Linked DNA regions of Alloactinosynnema sp. L-07. The protein of the gene in region 1 interacts with the protein of each later gene in a pairwise test. Links are inferred from orthologs where the notes say so. Each region holds a gene or a part of one and is shown on either strand. Other genes may lie near its edges. The genes, in order: rplL and dnaE.

Evidence for each region.
Region 2: the proteins of rplL (region 1) and dnaE interact in binary tests that used the Escherichia coli proteins (3 or more experiments, as listed by UniProt). The link is inferred for Alloactinosynnema sp. L-07 from one-to-one orthologs.

The regions. Positions count from the first base shown.
Region 1 is NZ_LN850107.1:5,256,074-5,259,328, reverse strand. The notes cover bases 187-3,133. They hold rplL (50S ribosomal protein L7/L12), read left to right. Parts: upstream 187-1,440; coding sequence 1,441-1,827; downstream 1,828-3,133. Other genes in these bases: BN1701_RS23600 (ABC transporter ATP-binding protein), read left to right, coding at 2,585-3,133; BN1701_RS35950 (hypothetical protein), read right to left, coding at 2,161-2,358; rplJ (50S ribosomal protein L10), read left to right, coding at 803-1,375; BN1701_RS23615 (hypothetical protein), read right to left, coding at 187-541. Outside these bases: more of BN1701_RS23615, read right to left, coding at 1-186; more of BN1701_RS23600, read left to right, coding at 3,134-3,255. UniProt on the Escherichia coli protein: The binding site for several of the GTPase factors involved in protein synthesis (IF-2, EF-Tu, EF-G and RF3). Is thus essential for accurate translation.
Region 2 is NZ_LN850107.1:4,076,223-4,080,623, reverse strand. The notes cover bases 99-4,191. They hold dnaE (DNA polymerase III subunit alpha), read left to right. Parts: upstream 99-457; coding sequence 458-3,991; downstream 3,992-4,191. Other genes in these bases: BN1701_RS18070 (cytochrome P450), read left to right, coding at 4,078-4,191; BN1701_RS18080 (FAD-dependent oxidoreductase), read left to right, coding at 99-147. Also shown: more of BN1701_RS18080, read left to right, coding at 1-98; more of BN1701_RS18070, read left to right, coding at 4,192-4,401. UniProt on the Escherichia coli protein: DNA polymerase III is a complex, multichain enzyme responsible for most of the replicative synthesis in bacteria. This DNA polymerase also exhibits 3' to 5' exonuclease activity. The alpha chain is the DNA polymerase catalytic subunit.

The DNA.
Region 1 (3,255 bases):
CGGCGTTCAGCCGCTTCATTGCGGTGAGGCAGTCAGGGGCGTTGAAGGCGTTGGCGAACTTCTGCCCAATCGCTTCGGACTCGAACCGGCTGCAGGCCTGTATAGGGGTGTTTTGGGCGATGTTGTCGTAGAGCATCCGCACGGCTTCCTTCGGTGTATCCGAGTACAGCTGTGTGCGGTTTGTCGAGCCGCCGCCCGTCTGGGCGGCCGGGAGGTTTTCGTTCGGGTCGCCGAAGTAGTGCTGGTAAGCCCATCCGGCCGCGATGAACAGGATCAACAGGAACACCAGGCGGCGGACCCACTTGCCCAGCAGCACCTTCAGCCAGAGCGGGCGGCGCTTGGCCGGGGGGAGTTCGCCGCGCTGGAACTCCTTGAAGCGCTGGAACTCCTGGAACTCGCGCCACTCCGGCGACCCCTGGAACGCTGGCGGGGGTGCTGGGACGTCGCCCGGCGGGACGTAGGGCACCTGGGGGTCGGTCGGCCAGATGCCACGGTCGCCGGAGGCGGGGGGAAGGCCCTTGGGCTCGTCGTTGTCGGCCACGTGTTCATCATGCCGTGGACCCGATTTGGAGACCGCGCCGCGCACCACGTACTCTTGCGAACGGTTCTACCGAAGACCGCTGGTTTCTTCCGACACCCCCGGGTGGACGAAGACGAAGTGCCCCGGACGTGGGCGGCCCGCGCAGGAGGACGAGGAAGTTGCCAAGCGCCATGCGCTTGTTCACGCCCCGTGCCACTGCGCCGGGGCGTTTGTCGTCTCTGGGGTGCGATACCGGCGACACCCACACGAGAGGAGGCGACCATGGCGAAGCCTGAGAAGGTGAACGCAGTCGCCGAGATCGCGGACAAGTTCCGCAACAGCTCGGCTGCCGTCGTCACCGAGTACACGGGCCTCACCGTGTCGCAGCTGACCACGCTGCGTCGCGCTCTCGGCACTGGCACGACCTATCGCGTCGCGAAGAACACCCTCGTCCAGCGGGCCGCCGCCGACGCGGGTGTCCAAGGACTGGAGAGCCTTTTCCTCGGTCCGACCGCGATCGCCTTCGTCGAAGGCGAACCGGTGGACGCGGCGAAGGTCCTGCGCGACTTCGCGAAGGACAACAAGGGTCTGGTCATCAAGGGCGGCTACATGGATGGCCGCCCGCTCACGGTGGAAGAGGTCGCGAAGATCGCGGACCTCGACTCCCGTGAGGTGCTGCTCGCCAAGCTGGCGGGCGCGATGAAGGGCAACCTCAGCAAGGCCGCCGGTCTGTTCCAGGCCCCGGCTTCGCAGATCGCCCGCCTGGCCGCTGCCCTGCAGGAGAAGAAGGCCGCCGAGGGCTCCGCCCCCGCCGCCGAGGCTCCCGCTGAGGACGCTGTCGCAGCCGAGAGCTGAACGAAACCACCCGGAAATACACCGCGCCCGCTAGACCGGGTGTGTTAGTGAAAGGAACCGCCACCATGGCGAAGCTCAGCACCGACGAGCTGCTCGACGCGTTCAAGGAAATGACGCTGCTCGAGCTGTCCGCGTTCGTGAAGCAGTTCGAGGAGACCTTCGAGGTCACCGCCGCCGCCCCCGTCGCCGTCGCCGTCGCCGGTGGCGCCGCTGCTCCGGCTGAGGCCGCTGAGGAGCAGGACGAGTTCGACGTCGTCCTCGAGTCGGCTGGCGAGAAGAAGATCCAGGTCATCAAGGTCGTCCGCGAGGTCGTCTCGGGCCTGGGCCTGAAGGAGGCCAAGGAGCTGGTCGAGGCCGCTCCGAAGGCGATCCTGGAGAAGGTCAACAAGGAGGCCGCCGAGGCCGCCAAGGAGAAGCTCGAGGCCGCTGGCGCCAAGATCTCCGTCAAGTGATCTGACGCTTCACCTCTTCCGACGGGGTCCCCGCGCAACGCGCGGGGACCCCGTTCGGCTTTGGCGCGGCGCCCCGCGCACCCACGCACCCCGCGCACCCACGCACACGCCAATCGCAACGGGCCCGGCAGAACGGCCTGTTTGGGTGGTTCGCCTTGATTTGGGGTGAATGGGCCTAAACTTTGGGCGCGGGTGGGCTTCACTTGGCCCACCTTTTTGACCCGCGCAGGCCCATTCGAGGGGCCCCAAATCAAGGCGAACCACCCAAACAGGCGCCACCGCCCAAGCCGCCCAGCCGCCTAATCCGCGGAGCCGCCTAATCCGCCAAGCCGCCTAATCCCGTCGCTCACCACCGAGCGTTCGGTCAGCCTCGAGCGCTTCGCTCACGGCGGTTCCGAAGCCGCGGCCCAACTCGATCACCACGTCACGGGGCAGGGGATTGTCCGGCCGCGGTGGCGTGAAAAGTTTGCCCGCGGCACGCAGTCGCCGCCGCAGGTCCCGTTGACGTTCGGTACGTTCGTCGCTACTCACTGCCGCATTGTGACCCGGCAAAGCGGGTCGCGCACGCCGTGACCCGCAGGTCAGGACTACTAACTGTGCGCTAGGTCATACCCGGATTCGTGCGGCAAGGCCCATCCAGGTACGTTCCCAACTCGTCGGTAACTTCTCCAGTAACCCGGAGGGTCCGCCGTCGTTGCATGGAAGACACCGTTCACGCAGGCGGAGCGGTCGGTGGAGCTGAGTTCCGGGAGGTTCGATGGGCGCCGAGGTGGTCATCGAGGGTCTGACCAAGTCCTTCGGTAAGCAGGCCATCTGGCGGGATGTCACTTTGACCTTGCCCCCAGGTGAGGTGTCGGTGATGCTCGGCCCGTCGGGTACTGGCAAGTCCGTCTTCCTCAAGTCGATGATCGGCCTGCTCAAGCCCGACCGCGGCAAGTGCGTCATCAACGGCGTCGACATCGTCACATGCAGCGAAGCCAAGCTCTACGAGACGCGCAAACTCTTCGGCGTCCTCTTCCAGGACGGCGCGCTGTTCGGGTCGATGAACCTCTTCGACAACGTGGCGTTCCCGTTGCGTGAGCACACGAAGAAGTCCGAGGCCGAGATCAAGCGGATCGTGCTGGACAAGCTTGAGTTGACCGGTCTGCAAGGCGCCGAGAAGAAGCTTCCCGGTGAGATCTCCGGCGGTATGCGCAAGCGTGCGGGTCTGGCGCGGGCGTTGGTTCTTGACCCGGAGATCATTCTGTGTGACGAGCCGGACTCGGGTCTGGACCCGGTCCGCACGGCGTATCTGTCGCAGTTGCTTATCGATCTGAACGCGCAGATCGACGCCACCATTCTCATCGTCACGCACAACATCAACCTGGCGCGCACGGTGCCGGACAACCTGGGCATGTTGTTCCGCAAGGAATTGGTCATGTTCGGTCC
Region 2 (4,401 bases), 1.2 Mb from region 1 along the record:
AGGGTGAACATCGCCCAGTCAGTAGAGCCTCCGGCGCCCTTGCGGCTGATCACCCGACTCCCCTGGCTCAACCGCCTGCCGGCATTGCTGGTCGGCCGAGGCCTGTTCACAGAACCCACCCCCACCTGGGCAAAGCAACAGCCCTGAGGAGGTCTGAGGTGCCCCGTGGTTTCCGGGCAGGGACCCAATCGATCGCGCGAGTTGGACATGAATTCGGAGACACTGCGTAACTGGGTGCACAAATGTGAACAGGAGCACGGCAGCGGGACGGCGTCCGCCCGGCTGGCTCACGGGCCTTGATACGGATGGCATGGCGTGACCGGGAGTTGCTGTCGCGCGACTGAACGTCGCACTCCGCGTCCAGTTTTGGGGAGTGTCGGTGCGGCGGGGTAGAACCTCGGCATGCCTCCGTATGTCGCCGCATCGATGAGCTGGACCACGGCTAGGGTGTCGTTCCGTGGCTGACTCCTTCGCTCATCTTCACGTGCACACCGAGTACTCGATGCTCGACGGAGCGGCCAAGCTCAAGGACATGTTCGCCGAGTGCGAGCGCCTCGGCATGACCTCGGTGGCGATCACCGACCACGGCCACACCAACGGCATCTACGACTTCTTCAATCAGGCCAAAGGCGCGGGCATCAAGCCGATCCTGGGCATTGAGGCCTACCTCGCCCCCGCGTCCCGCTTCAGCAAGGACCGGGTGCGCTGGGGCGACCCCGGCCAGAAGTCCGACGACGTCTCCGGCAGCGGCGCCTACACCCACCAGACGATCTGGGCGCGCACCGACGAGGGCCTGCGCAACCTGATGAAGCTGTCGAGCCGGGCGTCCCTGGAGGGGCAGCTCGGCAAGTGGCCCCGGATGGACCGCGAGCTGATCGCCGAGCATTCCGGTGGGCTGATGGCGACCACCGGCTGTCCCTCCGGGGAGGTGCAGACCCGGCTGCGGCTCGGCCAGTTCGACGAGGCCGTCGAAGCCGCCGCCGCCTGGCGCGACATCTACGGCAAGGACAGCTTCTACGTCGAGCTGATGGACCACGGCATCGAGATCGAGAGCCGGGTCCGCGACGGCCTGGTCGACGTCGCCCGCAAGCTCGACATTCCCTTCGTGGTGACCAACGACTCGCACTACACCTACGCCGAGGAACGCGACTCGCACGACGCGCTGCTCTGTGTGCAGACCGCGAGCACGCTGCAGGACCCGACCCGCTTCCGCTTCGACGGCTCCGGCTACTACCTGAAGTCGCCCGACGAGATGCGCGCGGTCGACTCGTCCGACCCGTGGCAGGAGGGGTGTCGCAACACCCTGCTGATCGCCGAGAAGGTCGACACCACCGGGATGTTCGAGTTCCGGAACCTGATGCCGAAGTTCCCGATCCCCGAGGGCAAGACCGAGGACGAGTACTTCCGCGAGCAGGTCTGGGAAGGCATGCACCGCCGGTTCCCCAATGGCATCGACGACGAGCACAAGCGCCAGGTCGAGTTCGAGATCGGCGTCATCCTGCAGATGGGGTTCCCGGCGTACTTCCTCGTCGTGGCCGACCTCATCCAGTGGGCCAAGAACAACGGCATCCGGGTCGGCCCCGGCCGAGGGTCCGCCGCGGGCGCGCTGATCGCCTACGCGATGGGCATCACCGACCTCGACCCGCTGGCCCACGGCCTGATCTTCGAGCGGTTCCTCAACCCCGACCGCGTCAGCCCGCCCGACATCGACATCGACTTCGACGAACGTCGGCGCGGCGACGTCATCCGCTACACCACCGAGAAGTGGGGCGCGGACAAGGTCGCGCAGGTGATCACGTTCGGCACGATCAAGGCCAAGGCCGCGATCAAGGACTCCGCGCGCGTGCTGTTCGGCCAACCCGGCTTCGCCATCGCCGACAAGATCTCCAAGGTCTACCCGCCCGCGGTCATGGCCAAGGACATCCCGCTCAACAGCCTGTTCGACACTCAGCACAAGCGCTACGCCGAGGCCACCGAGATCCGCGAGCTCTACGGCAGCGACCCGCAGGTCAAGGAGATCATCGACACCGGCAAGGGCCTTGAGGGTCTGATCCGCAACGCCGGTGTACACGCCTGCGCGGTCATCCTCAGCGCCGAGCCGCTGATGGAGACGATCCCGCTGTGGAAGCGCCCGCAGGACGGGTCGATCATCACGCAGTTCGACTACCCGACGTGTGAGTCGCTCGGCCTGCTGAAGATGGACTTCCTCGGCCTGCGCAACCTGACGGTCATCGACGACGCGCTGGTCAACATCGAGCGCAACGGCAAGCCGGTGCCCGACCTGGAGACCCTCGGCCTCGACGACAAGCCCACCTACGAGTTGCTGTCGCGCGGCGACACGCTCGGGGTGTTCCAGCTCGACGGCGGGCCCATGCGCGACCTGCTGCGCCTTATGCGCCCCGACAACTTCGAGGACATCTCGGCGGTCGGCGCGCTCTACCGGCCGGGGCCGATGGGTGCCAAGTCCCACACGAACTACGCGCTGCGCAAGAACAAGCAGCAGGACATCACCCCGATTCACCCGTCGCTGGCGGAGGCGCTCGAAGACATCCTCGGCACAACCTATGGCCTGATCGTGTATCAGGAGCAGGTCATGGCGATCGCCCAGAAACTCGCGGGATACACGCTCGGACAAGCGGACTTGCTCCGCCGGGCCATGGGCAAGAAAAAGAAAGAGGTCCTGGACGCGGAATTCGTCAATTTCTCCGGCGGTATGGAGAAGAACGGATACCCGAAGGACGCGATCAAGACCCTGTGGGACATCCTCGTTCCCTTCGCCGACTACGCCTTCAACAAGGCGCATTCGGCCGCGTACGGACTGGTCTCCTACTGGACCGCCTATCTCAAGGCGAACTTCCCGGCCGAATACATGGCCGGACTGCTCACCAGCGTGCGCGACGACAAGGACAAGGCGGCGGTCTACCTCGCCGAGTGCCGCAAGATGGGCATCTCGGTGCTGCCGCCGGACGTCAACGAGTCGGAGAAGGACTTCGCCCCGGTCGGAAACGACATCCGCTTCGGCCTCGGCGCGATCCGCAACGTTGGAGCCAACGCCGTCGAGTCGATCATCAAGTCCCGCACGGAGAAGGGGGAGTTCACCGACTTCTCCGACTACCTGCGCAAGGTGGAGGCGGTGGCCTGCAACAAGAAGGTCGTCGAATCGCTGATCAAGGCGGGCGCCTTCGACTCGCTCAAGCACCCGCGCAAGGGCTTGTTCCTGATCCACACCGACGCCATCGACGCGGTGATGGACACCAAGAAAGCCGAGGCGGTCGGCCAGTTCGACCTGTTCGGCGCAGGCGGCGACGAGGAAGACAGCGTGACCAGTGTCTTCGACGTCCCCGTGCCCGACGAGTTCTGGGAGTCCAAGCACCAACTCGCGCTGGAGCGGGAGATGCTGGGGCTCTACGTGTCCGGCCACCCGCTCAACGGCGTCGAACACATCCTGACCTCGCAGTCGGACACGTCGATCGCCGCCATCCTGGAAGGCGGGATCGGCGACGGCACGCAGGTGGTGATCGGCGGCATCCTCGCCGCGGTCAACCGGCGGGTGAACCGCAACGGCGAGCCGTGGGCCTCGGCGATGCTGGAGGACCTGGCAGGCGGCATCGAGGTGCTGTTCTTCCCCAAGACGTACGCCGTGATCGGGATGGGCGTGCTGGAGGACGCGATCGTGCTGGTCAAGGCCAGGGTGGCCAAGCGCGACGACCGCACGTCGCTGATCGCCAACGACCTCGCCGTGCCCGACCTGAGCAACCACGCGGGCGCCCCGTTCCGGCTGAGCATGGCCGCGACGAAGTGCACGCCGCCGCTGGTCGCCCAACTCAAGGACGTCCTCGGCGCCCATCCCGGCACCACCGAGGTCCATCTGAAGCTGATCAACGGCCCGCGTCAGACCCTCCTCAAGCTCGACGACGCGCTGCGGGTCAGCCCGTCGCCGTCGCTGATGGGCGACTTGAAGGCGCTGCTCGGACCGGGCTGTCTCGCCTAGGTGATCACCTGAATGGGCTAATCCGCCGCATGGTCGAGCGGATGTGAGTACCGTGGATACCACGGGGTACGCTCAGGCTTTGGGGGATGGTTTCCTTGCTGGACAACGTGATCAGGCTCGACGACGCCTTCATGCAGGATCCGCACGCGCTCTACGAGCAGCTGCGCACCACCGGCCCGGTCCGGCCGATCGTGCTGCCGACGCGCTTGCACGCCTGGCTCGTCACCGACTACGCGGAAGCGCGCTCGGCGCTGGCGGACCCGACGCTGAGCAAGGACGTCGTTCGCGCGGGCGACCTGATCGAACGCCACCTCGACCCCGGCACGCAGCGGGCGACCTTCGCCACGAGCCTGTCCTCGCACATGCTCAACACCGACCCGCCCAACCACACCCGCCTGCGCAAGCTGGTC